DNA from 3 places in the Gordonia prachuapensis genome. Region 2 is predicted to be linked to each of the others. Evidence: predicted binding sites of a transcription regulator. Region 2 holds the regulator's gene; each other region holds the start of a gene.
The links. The regulator LexA, encoded in region 2, represses DNA repair genes until DNA is damaged. The targets are predictions, from matches to a motif close to CGAACANNTGTTCG.
Positions count from the first base shown of each region.

Region 1 (4,251 bases), on a different contig from region 2:
CACCTCGATCGGCCCCATCACCGCAAGCACGAGGATGCACGAGAAGAACAGGGTCGCCCACAGCCACGGCGTCCGCCACATGTAGGCGAATCCCTCGACCAGGTCGGCGACGACCGACCGCACCGGATGCGCGGCGGTGGCGGTCAGGTCGCGCCGCACGGCGACCGGCGCCATCGCCACATACGCCATCGCCGATGACGCACTCGCCAGGCCGGCCAGCACGATGGCTGCGGCAGGTGAGGCGATCGAGATGGCGCCGCCGGCCACCATCGGGCCGATGGCCTGGAAGATCACCGGACGGAGGAAACCCTCGATCCCGTTGGCCGCCTGCAGTTGTGCAGCTTCCACCACGCTCGGCAGCAACGCCGAGTATGCCGGGTAGTACATACCCATCGTGATGCCGCCGACGAGGGACGCCCCGACCAGCACCGGCAGCGACAACACTCCCAGCATCCCGGCGACACCCACGATCCCGAAGGCGACGAGCTTCACCAGCTCCAGTCCGATCATTATGCGCCGCTGGGAGACCCGGTCGGCGAGGATGCCGCCGGCCAGCGTGGACACGACCATTCCCACCGCGGCGACGCCGGTCACCACGGCGAGTTGTCCGGGACCGCCGCCGAGTTCGATGACCTGCCACACCACGCCGACGGTCCAGACACCGTCGGCGAACATGGCCAGTATCAGTCCGAGTACGAGCAGCCGGTATTGCCGCAGCGCGAAGGGTTTCAGCGCTGTGGGGAGGCGGGTCTCGATGCCGCCGTCTACCGGGGTGCTCACCTATCCAGCTTGGCCCAACGCCGGGTCAGGCGGCCACTGCTTTTCCGAGCAGCACCCGTGACCTCTGTCATGCGCGACGCACCGATCACCGGTGGTCGACGCCGGTCCTCATCGAGAGTTCTCGAACAGCATCAGTGCGAGGCGTGCTTCAACGACCGAGAACGGTGGTGGGATCGTCTCGGTGAGGTGCAGGGCATCGCGGCCCGGCGCCTGTGCGCCGGGTGGCGACTGAGTCTCGGGTGGCTCCCCGGTGTCGGAGTGGATGCGGGCACGCACCTGCTCGAGCTCGTCGCGGTACATGGCGGCGATGTCGGGGCGCCGGTTGACCCGCTGCGGGTTGGGTGGCGCGTGCGGGTCGCTGTTGCGCCGCCACCAGGTGCGTCCGGCATCGGGGCCGTCGGCGTAGACGCCGGTGGTGAACTGCCCGCGTTTGGGGCCGACCATCCGGTTGTGCCGCGGGCACGCCGGGGCCAGGTCGGTGATGTCGGTCAACCCGCCGTCGGCGAAATCGGCCACCGCATGATGCATTTCGACGTGGGTGGCCGGCTGATCACAGTCGGGTGCCGAGCACACCTCCCCATCCGGGCGGGCGAACGACATCAGACGTTGCGCTTGCGACGCCAACCGTTTGGCCCGCCCCAGATACAGCGGTAGCGCGGTGGCATCGGCGAACACCGCCAGATACTGCTGGGCATCGGCGGCCAGCCGGATCACCTCGTCGATCGGCAACGTCGACCCGGTCGCGGTCACCCCGACCCCGGATTCGCGGATCAGGTCGTTGAGATCGGCTTTGATGATCAACTGCACCGGCAGACCACGATGCGAAGTACCGAGCAGCCCGTCGCGAAACACCGCCCGCAGCAGCGCCGCCAACGCGTCATGGTTGCGTTGGGCCTTGGACCGATGATCGCGGCCGGCGGCCGCGGTGAGGGCGTCGGGGTCGGCGTCGTCTTCACCGCCGCTCGGCGAATCGGGATCCTCGGGGTTGTTGAGTCCGGGTTTGGCCCACACCGCCAACAGCGTGTCCAACAGTGCGCGGGTTTCCGGGTCCAGATGGCCGGTCAGTTTCGACATCTGTTGCGCGTTGGCCCGGTTGACCCACAGATTGCGGCGCCGTTTGCGGTCGCTGTCGTCGGTCAACTCCCCGTCCGGGTCCAGGTGGTCCAGCAAACGCTGCCCCAACGTGGTGATCTCGGCCGGGGTGTGGGTGCGCGCCAACCCCGACAGGGTGGCCTCGGCGGCCACCTGACGGTCATGAGGCAACCGGTGCGGCAGGGCGTCGAGGAATTCCACGGCAGTGTCCACATGTGCCGGACCCACCTCGCCGTCGGCGAACGCCTCGGAAAGGGTCGGATACTTCGGCTCGCCGCGTTGCCCGTCGAGCTGGGCGAAGCGGGCCGTCGCGGTCATCTGCTCACGCCGCCGCTGCGGCTGCGACACCCGCAGTTCGGCGTTCATGAAATTGCTGAAACTGCGAAACCCCATCGCGCGGGGCACATCCCGATCCGACAACTCCAGCATCTGCCGGTTCCCTTGAAACAGCATCCGGTTGATCGCCCGTTCCTGGGCTTTGGCCACCGCGACCAACTCGGCATCAGCGCACCGCGACAGATCCGCACCGGCCAACCGATCCAGCAGGGCATGCATCTCGGCGAGCAGACCAGGAACCTCCGACAACGACCCGTCCACCTCGTCCGCAGCGCAGTCAGCGCCAGAATCGGTGTCGTCATGGTGTTCGGTCATCGTCACCCCCCGGCAGACCATTCATCCGAACGTATGTTCGAGAGTAGACCTGATTCGCGCAGCCGTCAACCCCCGACCACCACCACTTGATTCGTCCATCGGAGGACCCGAAGACAACGAGCAAGAAGTACTGCCGGAATCGTCAGGCGGACTTCTTGGCCGCCGATTTCTTCGCCGTCGACTTCTTTGCCGCGGCCTTTTTGGCGGGCGCCTTCTTCGCCGCAGTCTTCTTGGCGGGCGACTTCTTCGCTGCGGCCTTCTTGGCCGGTGCCTTCTTCGTGGACTTGTCGTCGTCCTTGGACGACCCGTCCGAGGAATCCTTGTCCTTCACCGACGCCCGCAGAGCGGCCAGCAGATCGGCGACTTCCGAGTCCTCGTCTTCCTCGGGCTCCTCGTCGCTCTCCGGGAACGCCTCGGCACCGTCGGCTTTCGCCTCCACGAGCTTCGACAACTCGTTTTGATAGCGGTCCTCGAACTCCGACGGGTCGAAGTCCTTGGCCATGGTCTCGATGAGTGACGCCGCCATGTCGAGCTCTTGCGGCCGGATCTCGGTGTCCTCCTCGAGGAACGGGAAGTCGGCGGCGCGCACCTCGTCGGGCCACAGCAGCGTCTGTAACGTCATCACGCCGTCGACGACACGCAGCGCCGCCAACCGTGTGCGGTTGCGCAACGTGAACTGCGCGATGGCGAGCCGCTCGGTCTTCTGCAGAGCCTGCGCGAGCAGCGCATACGCCTTCGGAGACTTCGACGACGGCTCGAGGTAGTAGGGCTTGTCGAAGTAGATCGGGTCGACCTGCTCGGTCGGCACGAACTCGAGGATCGAGATCTCCGGGCTCTTCTGCACGGGCAGTGTCGCCAGATCCTCTTTGGTGAGGATCACCGTTTCACCGGAGTCGGTTTCGTAGGCATTGGCGATGTCGGAGTAGTCGACCTCGGTGTCGGTGCCCTCCCGAACGCGGCGATACCGAATCCGTGTGCCGTCCTTCGAGTCGACCTGATACGACTTCCGGTCGTGGCTTTCCGTGGCCGAGTACACCTTGACCGGCACGTTGACCAGGCCAAAGCTAAGATCGCCCTTCCAGATCGAGCGCATGGGGTTCATTGTGCCACCCGTTTGCGAAAACCTCGGCGCTCAATGGGAGATCGACCGGGCGATCGAGCGTGGACAATGGTCGTCATGGCCGGTGGTGAGACCCTCGACGTCGACGGGCGTCGTATCCCGATCACCAACCTCGACAAGGTGCTCTACCCCGATACCGGAACACGGAAATTCGAGGTCATCGACTACTACTCGCGGATCGCCGACGTGATGCTGCCGCATCTCGACGGTCGCCCGATCACCCGCAAGCGGTGGCCGAACGGTGTCGAATCGATGCCGTTCTTCGAGAAGGACCTTCCGTCGTCCGCGCCGGAGTGGCTCGAGCGATTCGGCGAGCAGCACAGCAAGCGGGTGATCACCTATCCATTGGCGTCGTCGCGTGCCGATCTGGTGTGGTTCGGCCAGATGGCCGCGCTCGAGCTCCACACACCGCAGTGGCGGGTGCCCGAACCCGATTCGGGTCCGCCCAAGGCCGATCGTCTCGTCCTCGATCTCGATCCCGGGCCGGGCGTTCCGCTGTCCCAGTGCGCCGAGGTCGCACTGATGATCCGGGACATGCTGGCCGCGGCCGGGCTGACCGCGTTCCCGGTGACGAGCGGCGGCAAGGGGATGCACCTGTACGCGCGGTT
Region 1 covers NZ_JAZDUE010000015.1:136,720-140,970, reverse strand. Annotated here, with positions in the region: gene V1Y59_RS17980 (MFS transporter) at 1-780, opposite strand, end outside; gene V1Y59_RS17975 (HNH endonuclease signature motif containing protein) at 889-2,523, opposite strand; gene ku (non-homologous end joining protein Ku) at 2,666-3,616, opposite strand; gene V1Y59_RS17965 (ATP-dependent DNA ligase) at 3,701-4,251, shown strand, end outside.
Region 1: a site for LexA is predicted at 2,550-2,563, ahead of V1Y59_RS17975 (HNH endonuclease signature motif containing protein). Genes of this name have one in related genera too.

Region 2 (4,251 bases):
GGGGAGCACGGCACCGGCGGCCGCGGTGCTCGCCACCGAGCAGTTCGCGGCGATGTTCACCAAGCTCGGTGGCCTGATGGCCGAGCGGGTCACCGATCTGAACGACGTCCGCGACCGCGTCGTCGCCGAACTGCTGGGCGTCCCCGAGCCCGGTGTCCCCGAACCCGACGAGCCGTCGGTCCTTCTCGCCGACGACCTCGCACCGGCCGACACCGCGGGACTGGACCCCGCGAAGATCACCGCGCTCGTCACAAGGCTGGGCGGGCCCACCAGCCACACCGCGATCATCGCCCGCCAGCTCGGCATCCCTTGCGTGGTGGCGGTTTCGGGCCTCGCCGAGGTGGCTGCGGGGACCCCCGTGCTCGTGGACGGGACGGCCGGCACCCTGGAGGTCGAACCGGATGCCGCCGAGGCGACAGCGCAGGTCGAGGAGAGCCGGCGGATGGCGGCACTCGTCGCGAACTGGTCCGGGCCCGGGCAGACCGCGGACGGACGGCACGTCAGCGTGCTCGCCAATGTCGCCGACGGAACGTCGGCGCGCACCGCGATGAAGTATCCGGTCGAGGGCGTCGGTCTGTTCCGGACGGAGCTGGCCTTCCTGGATCGCTCGGATGCGCCGTCGGTGGAGGAGCAGACCGGTCTCTACCGTGAGGTTCTCGAGGCGTTTGCCGGGCAGAAGGTCGTCATCCGCACGCTCGACGCCGGCTCCGACAAACCGCTGAAGTTCGTCACGCAACTCGATGAGGCCAACCCGGCGCTCGGCGTCCGCGGTAACCGGATCGCCGGTGAGCATCCGGACATCCGGACGGCCCAGCTGGATGCGATCGCCGCGGCCGCGCAGGGCCGCGAGCCCATTCCGTGGGTCATGGCGCCGATGATCGCCTCCGCCGCGGAGGCCGCCGAGTTCGCCGCGCCCGTCCGGGAGCGCGGCTTGGTCGCCGGGGTGATGGTGGAGGTGCCCGCTGCGGCGATCCTCGCCGAAGCCATTCTCGCGGAGGTGGATTTCGTCTCGATCGGGACCAACGACCTCACGCAGTACACGATGGCGGCGGATCGCATGTCGGCGGAACTCGCGGCCCTGACCGACCCGTGGCAGCCGGCCGTTCTCGCGCTCATCGCGCGGGTGGCAAGAGCGGGCCAGGAGGTCGACAAGCCGGTCGGCGTGTGCGGCGAGGCGGCCGCCGATCCGCTACTCGCTTGTGTCCTCGTCGGACTCGGTGTGACGTCGCTGTCGTCGGCGCCCGCAGCGGCGGCGGCAGTAGGCGCACGATTGGCGCAGACCACTACGGAACAGTGCCGGGCCGCCGCCGACGCGGCGCTGGCCACCTCGGACCCGGCGGCCGCGCGGGCGGCTGCGACCGCGGCCCTGGAGAGCTGACCGCCGGGCGCGACCTCAGACGCGGCGCATCACGGTGACGACCTTGCCGAGGATCGCGGCATCGTCACCGGGGATGGGTTCGAAGAGTTCGTTGTGCGGCATGAGCCAGACGTGACCGTCCTTGCGCTTGAACGTCTTCACCGTCGCCTCGCCGTCGATCATCGCGGCGACGATGTCGCCGTTGTCGGCAACGCTCTGCTGCCGGACGACCACCCAGTCCCCGTCGCAGATCGCCGCGTCGATCATCGACTCGCCGACGACGCGTAGCAGGAACAGCGACCCCTCGCCGACGAGTTCGCGGGGGAGGGGGAACACGTCTTCGACGGCCTCTTCGGCGAGGATGGGGCCGCCGGCCGCGATTCGTCCGAGTACCGGGACGAACGTCGGAGTGGGCAGGTCATCGTTCTCGGCCGCAGCAGACGTGCCGCCCGGCGGGACGTGCTGGTCGCCGTCCTGGATGTTGACCGCGCGGGGCCGATTGGCATCGCGTTTGAGCAGGCCCTTGCGTTCGAGAGTGCGCAGCTGGTGTGCGACCGAGGACGTCGACGTGAGTCCGACGGCGTCCCCGATCTCGCGGATGCTCGGCGGATAGCCGCGTTCGCGGACCGACGCACGGATGTACTCGAGGACCCCGCGCTGGCGGGGGGTGAGGCTCGCTTCCGCGGCCGCGGGGTCGACAGCCGGGTCGGAATCCGACGGTCCGGTTGCCGTGTCGGGTCGATCGATCCCGCGGGCGGCGCCGCGCCGTCCACCGGACCTGTTTCCACCGGCCCTGTCAGTCATCTGCGTAGTCCTTTCTGTCGAGCACCCGGCGGTGCCGGGCACTGCGGTTCCGGACGCTTCGGGGCGAACTCCTCGATGCCACTGTTCGGTTGCACTGGTCGGTTGCACTGTTCGGTTGCACTGTTCGATCCCGCTGATCGAGACCCGGCTGCTGTTCTGTGTCCCGCTGTTTTGTGTGTGCTGCTGTCTTGTTCCTGCTGCCGACAGTAATCGAACATTCCCGGTTGTTCAAACATGTGTTCGACGTGTGTCGAGACTTTGTCGGAGTGTCGTGTTAGGTTTCGAACATGCGTTCCATCGAACACGTGATCGATCACGATGTCGATCCCGGTGAGCCGGTGGGGCCCGATCCGTATCCGCACTCGATCAGGAGGACACGTTCGATGAGCACCGCGACGATCAGCACCACGACGATCAGCACGACAGAACTGATTCAGCCCGGCCGGCAGTCCGTCGGGAACCCGCACCGTGCGGGCCGGGTCGGGGCGCCGGTCACCCGCCCGCCGCGACGGGGCGCTCACACGCCGGTTCGTCCGGCCGATCGCCGACCCGTCGGTCAGCCGGCGCGTCCGGGGACGCATGTCGCCGGCACGCGTTGTGACGCACCGGTGGTGGACCGGACCGTCATCGCGCGCCGACGAGCCACAGCCGCTTCCGTCCTCGTCGGTGCCGCACTCGCGCTGATGGTGTGGGTCGTCGCGATCGTCGGCTCCGACTACGCGGCCTCGGTCGAGCCGGCCCCGGTGGGTACCGAGGTCGTGCATGTCCGGCAAGGCGATTCGCTGAGTACGATCGCGGACCGGGTCGCCCCGGGTGTGCCACGGGACGCGGTGATCGCGCAGATCGTCGAGCGCAACGATCTGTCGAGTTCGGGCCTGCGTGTGGGGCAGGCGTTGGTCGCCCCCGCGTACCGCTGAGACCCGGGCGGTATCCTCGATGGCACAGGGTCCGGCCGGGAACCGGCACGGCGTGGCGGGTATCCGGTGCGCCGTTGTGTCCCGAGACGTGCGTGAGGACGACATGCGCTGCCCGTTTTGCAGGTACGAAGACACCAAGGTCGTCGACTCGCGTGTCGCCGACGAGGGGCAGGCGATCCGACGGCGCCGGTCGTGCGCGAGCTGTGGTCGCCGATTCTCGACGGTGGAGAGCGCGGTGCTGTCGGTGGTGAAGCGCAACGGCGTCACCGAGCCGTTCAGTCGCGAGAAGGTGATGCGCGGTGTCCGACGCGCCTGCCAGGGCCGAGACGTCGCCGAGGATGCGCTCGCGCAACTCGCACAGCAGGTCGAGGACGCGGTCCGGGCATCTGGATCTGCCGAGATCCCCAGCAACGAGGTGGGGCTCGCCATCCTCGGGCCGCTGCGCGACCTCGACGAGGTCGCCTATCTCCGCTTCGCGTCGGTGTACCGGTCGTTCGATTCGCTCGAGGACTTCCAGCGTGAGATCGATGATCTACAAGGCGATCTCACCCACCGGAAGACGTCGCGGGCCTCGGTGACCGAATAGTCACGAGACCGCCGGCGCGGCTCATCTGAACGCGTCCAGTGCCCGGATGGCGCGTTTCTCCGAGATCGGCCGCGCGGTGCCGAGTCGCTGTGCGAACAGTCCGACCCGCAACTCCTCGACCAGCCAGTGGGCGTGTTCGTCGAGCGCGGCACGACGTCCGGGTGATAGCTGCGCGCCGCGCTGGTTCCAGTGCGCGACGACGCGGTCGACGGCGGCCAGGCCGTCGCGGTCACGTGCAGCGGCGGCCGGCAGCTCGGTGAGGCGTTCGATCGCCGCGTCGAGGTACCGGGGCACGTGGACCAGATGGTCGCGGGAGGTGGCCGCGACGAAGCCGTCGAAGACGAGGTTCTCGAGCTGGTCGGCGACGTCATCGGCGGCAACGGATCCGCTCAGTCGATCGATCTGTGCCCGCAGGGGTGCCACTCGCCGGAGCGCGTCGGTGGCGAGCACGAAGTAGTCGGGGGCCGCGTCGCTCACCGCAGGTCGCAGCTCGTCGCGGAGACGATCGAATTCCGCGGCCGACCCGACGCGTTCGAGACGATCGGTGGCGGCGACGTCGCGGATCGCGCGACGGGTGCAGTCGGCGA
Region 2 covers NZ_JAZDUE010000005.1:5,030-9,280, forward strand. Annotated here, with positions in the region: gene ptsP (phosphoenolpyruvate--protein phosphotransferase) at 1-1,378, shown strand, start outside; gene lexA (transcriptional repressor LexA) at 1,394-2,161, opposite strand; gene V1Y59_RS07140 (LysM peptidoglycan-binding domain-containing protein) at 2,449-3,078, shown strand; gene nrdR (transcriptional regulator NrdR) at 3,182-3,664, shown strand; gene hrpA (ATP-dependent RNA helicase HrpA) at 3,686-4,251, opposite strand, start outside.

Region 3 (4,251 bases), on a different contig from region 2:
CGGCCGTCATCGGCTTCGCGCTGATGGTCTGCACAGCAGTCGCGTACAGTCGCGATGCCGCGCTGACCGGACTGGTGCAACGCCTGCTCCTCGCGGTCTATTACGTCTGGATCGTGGTGATCGGGGTGAGCCTCGCCGCGTGAGAGTGGACAACCCGATGCCGAGGTCGCCGCGCGCCCGACGACGCGCCCACCGACGGTGGTGTCTTCTCCAGGCCCGTGATCGAGCTGACGCGCACGGTCTACGAACGCGGCGAAAGTGCTCGAGGGTCGCTTTCACCCGTGCCGTGTCAGCTGTCGGCGTCGTACTCCTCGCGGTGTCTGTCGACGTCGTTCATGTGCTCCTGCGCCCACATTCGCAGCTGTCGTGTGGTGGTGTAGAGCGATACGCCGAGTTCGGTGAGTTCGTACTCGACGGTCACCGGAACGGTGGGGGTCACCGTGCGGGTGATGAGACCGTCGCGCTCCAGTGAGCGCAGCGTCTGCGTGAGCATCTTCTGGCTGACGCCGGCGATCAGTCGCGCCAGCTCCGAGTAGCGCATCGAGGCCGGTCGTCCGGCGGACCCTGCGCCGTCCCCGCCGAGCGCGCAGAGGACCAGCACCACCCATTTGTCGGAGATCCTGTCGAGCAGCCGGCGGCTCGGGCACACGGCCAGAAACGCGTTGTACTCGATCTTCGCCTGCGACCGCTTCTGGGCCGCGTTCCTCGTCGCCATGACCGACACCTTTCGGGCAGTGGGTAACGCACTTCCGGGTGCGTACTTCCCAGTGGGGAGCTGCTCTCCAATACTGATACGTGAGCTCACCGACCGCCACATCAGATTCGCATCATGAAGGACTTCGCGATGACCTCTCCCACCTCCACTCTTCCCGGCGGCAGCTGGCGCATCAGCGACCAGGCCGGCAGTCGAACCGTCAGCCGATTCGGTTATGGCGCAATGCAGCTCGCAGGGCCCGGCGTGATGGGCCCACCGGTCGACCGGGTCGGCGCGGTCGCCGTGCTGCGCGAAGCAGTCGCTGCCGGAATCACCCACATCGACACAAGCGACGCCTATGGCCCGCGCATCACCAACCAGCTCATCCGAGAAGCACTGCACCCCTACCCTCCGGACTTGCTCATCGCCACGAAGGTCGGTGCGACGCGCGATGCCGTCGGTGGTTGGCCAACCGCCCGGCGCCCGGACGAACTCCGTGCTCAGGTCCGCGAGAACCTCGAATCGCTGGGGGTCGAGGTCCTCGACCTGGTGAACCTACGCATGGGCGACGCGACCGGCCCGCGATCCGGATCCCTCGCCGAGGCGTTCGAGACCCTCGTCGACCTGCAGCAGCAGGGGCTGATCCGACATCTCGGCCTCAGCAATGTCACGGCCGATCAGGTCGATGAAGCGCGAGAGATCGCTCCGATCGTGTGCGTGCAGAACATGTACAACCTCGCGCACCGCCGCGACGACGACCTCGTCGACCACCTCGCGGCCGCCGACATCGCCTACGTACCATTCTTCCCGCTCGACGGCTTCACGCCGCTGCAGTCCGAGGCGCTGTCCGCGGTCGCCGACCGCGTCGGCGCGACACCGATGGCCGTGGCGCTCGCGTGGCTGCTGCGGCGTTCCCCGAACATCCTGCTCATCCCCGGAACGTCGAACACTGTGCATCTTCGGGCAAACATCGCCGCTGCGGGGCTTGCGCTCGCCGCCGAGGACGTGGCGCACCTGGAGGGCATAGCCTGCTGATAGCCCCGCTGACCCGCTTCGAGACGTGGGTCTGAGGAACACAGAGCACGCCCAGGGAGAGGAATGAGATGAGAGCACTTCGGTATTCGATCAACGTCACCCTTGACGGCTGCTGCCATCATGAGGCGGGCCTCCCCCCGGACGAGGAGTCGATGCGGTACTGGACCGCCGAGATGGAACGGGCCGATGCCCTGCTGTTCGGTCGGGTCACCTACGAGATGATGGAGGCGGCCTGGCGGAAACCGGCCTCGGGCACGTGGCCGGACTGGATGAGCGAGTGGGAGGTTCCGTTCGCCGAGGCCATCGACCGGGCGAAGAAGTATGTCGTCTCCAGCACGCTGAGCGAGGTCGACTGGAACGCCGAGCTGGTGCACGGGGACGTGGGGGACGCGATCGAACAGCTCAAGCAGGAGTCGGGCGGGAGCCTGTGGGTCGGTGGTGTGTCGCTGCCTCGCGCGCTGGCCGATCGGGGACTGATCGACGAATACGAGTTCCTCGTACAGCCGGTGCTCGCCGGACGCGGACCGACATTGCTCGCCGGTCTGCGCGAGCAGATCCAGCTGGAGCTCGTGGAGCGCACGGAGTTGCGGTCGGGGGTGGTCGCCGTGCGATACCGACCGATTGATCCCGACTGACTCACCCCGACTGAATGTGGCTTGTCCCCGGGTGTGCGGAGGTCGGTGGCCCACGGAGCTACCAGGAGATCTCGACCTCGATCTCGGATTCCTCACCACGTTCGAACTCGATCTTCAGCTGGACCTTCGGCGGGATGTCCACGCGCACCGTCTTGTTGTTCTCCACATAGGACACCTCGTTGTGCCGCGCAATCGCGTCGGCGAGGTCACGGAGCCGCTGCGCGGCCTCTTCCCGGCTCAACTCGGTCTTGGTCTCGTGTTCGAACAGCTCGTCGCCCATGCGTACATCTGAGCCGATGCGAATCGGCGGGTCAAGGTGTCTCCACGGAATCGCTCAGCTCAGGGCCGGCGGATCGTATTTTGGCTCGTAGATCGTGATCTCGCCGGCGCCCGGAACCTTCACCCCCACGGTGTCACCCCACGGCTCCTCGGTCCGCGGGCCGGAGAACTCGGCGCCCTTCGCCGAGAGTTCGTCCATCGTCGCCGTGAGGTCGTCGCACATGAATGACACGTCGAACCGTTGATCAGTGCCGCCCGAGGTCCCCTGGTACTCCCACGAACTGGGATGCGCGCCCAACTCGCTGGGGCCGGTCTTGAAGATCAGCCATCCGCCACCGGTGTCGACCGACGGCAAGCCGAGGACGTCCCGGAAGAAGGCGCGGGTGGCGTCGGGGTCGTCGCAGTAGATCAACGTGTGAAGTGCGGTGATCATGGGTCAAGGGTAGTCACCCAGGTCGCCGGTCCATCGTCGAAATCACGGAGAAATCTCGGGCATGGGGTTGCGCGTCGCCCGGCAGTGGTTTACACTCGAACATACGTTCGAAACCAGGGGAGGGGGGTCGAATGGCTGAACATCCGCGGGCCGAGGCGTCGTTGTCGGACGTGCCCGGATTGCTCGCCGAACTGAACGATGTCCTCGACCGGCTCGCCTCGGCGGATGTGTCGTCGTGTTCCGATGACGAACTGGTCGAGGTCGCCCGCGTGAACGAACGCGCGATCAATCGACTGATGTATCAAGGGAATCGGCAGATCACCGCGATCTCGGATCGGGGTCTGTACTGGTCGATGGGGTATCGCTCGCTCACCAACTTCATGAACGTCGATCTACGGGTGAGCGATCCAAGCCGACGACGTGACCACATCGTGGCGACCGGCCGATTTTGCAGCCTTGACGGGCAGGAGCAACAACCCAAGTACCCGAATCTGGCCGACGCGTTCGCCGACGGTGACATCGGACCCGCGCATGTGCGCAAGACCATCGAGGTGCTGGACAAGGTGCCCCACAGCGTCCCCCACGATCAGCAGGTGGCCGCCGAGGCCACGCTGGCCGACCTGGCCCGTCACCACACACCCGCCGAGATCAACACCCTCGGTGCGCGCCTGCTCGCGCATCTCGATCCCGATGGCGAGATCACCGACGACAAGGACCGTGCCCGCCGACGGAACCTGTGGAACAACCGTCAAGGCGCGGATCAGATGTCGAAGTTGACCGGTCATCTGGATCCGGAGACGCGTGCACTGCTCGACGTCATGTTGGCGACGTGGGCCAAACCCGGGCTCAATAATCCCGACGACCCCGAATCGCCTTCCGGCGCTGTCGAGGACGCTGACCCGGACGCGTTGAAAGCAGCAGCCGACCGTGACGGCCGAAGCCCGGCGCAACGCAACCACGATGCGATGAAGGCACTACTGAAAGCGGTCCTGGAGGACGGCATGCTCGGAAAGACCCATCGCGGCCTGCCCGTCCAGCTGATCATCAAAGCCGATCTCAGCGATCTCGTCCGAGAGGCGGGCTTCGGCACGACGGCAAGTGGGGCGCTGTTGCCGATGTCGGATGTCATCCGGCTCGCCGCGAAGGCGCAGCCCTGGCTGGCGGTGTTCGAGGAC
Region 3 covers NZ_JAZDUE010000001.1:435,857-440,107, forward strand. Annotated here, with positions in the region: gene V1Y59_RS01940 (DUF998 domain-containing protein) at 1-143, shown strand, start outside; gene V1Y59_RS01945 (winged helix-turn-helix transcriptional regulator) at 290-715, opposite strand; gene V1Y59_RS01950 (oxidoreductase) at 845-1,729, shown strand; gene V1Y59_RS01955 (dihydrofolate reductase family protein) at 1,798-2,364, shown strand; gene V1Y59_RS01960 (amphi-Trp domain-containing protein) at 2,423-2,644, opposite strand; gene V1Y59_RS01965 (VOC family protein) at 2,699-3,076, opposite strand; gene V1Y59_RS01970 (DUF222 domain-containing protein) at 3,208-4,251, shown strand, end outside.
Region 3: a site for LexA is predicted at 3,173-3,186, ahead of V1Y59_RS01970 (DUF222 domain-containing protein). Genes of this name have one in related genera too.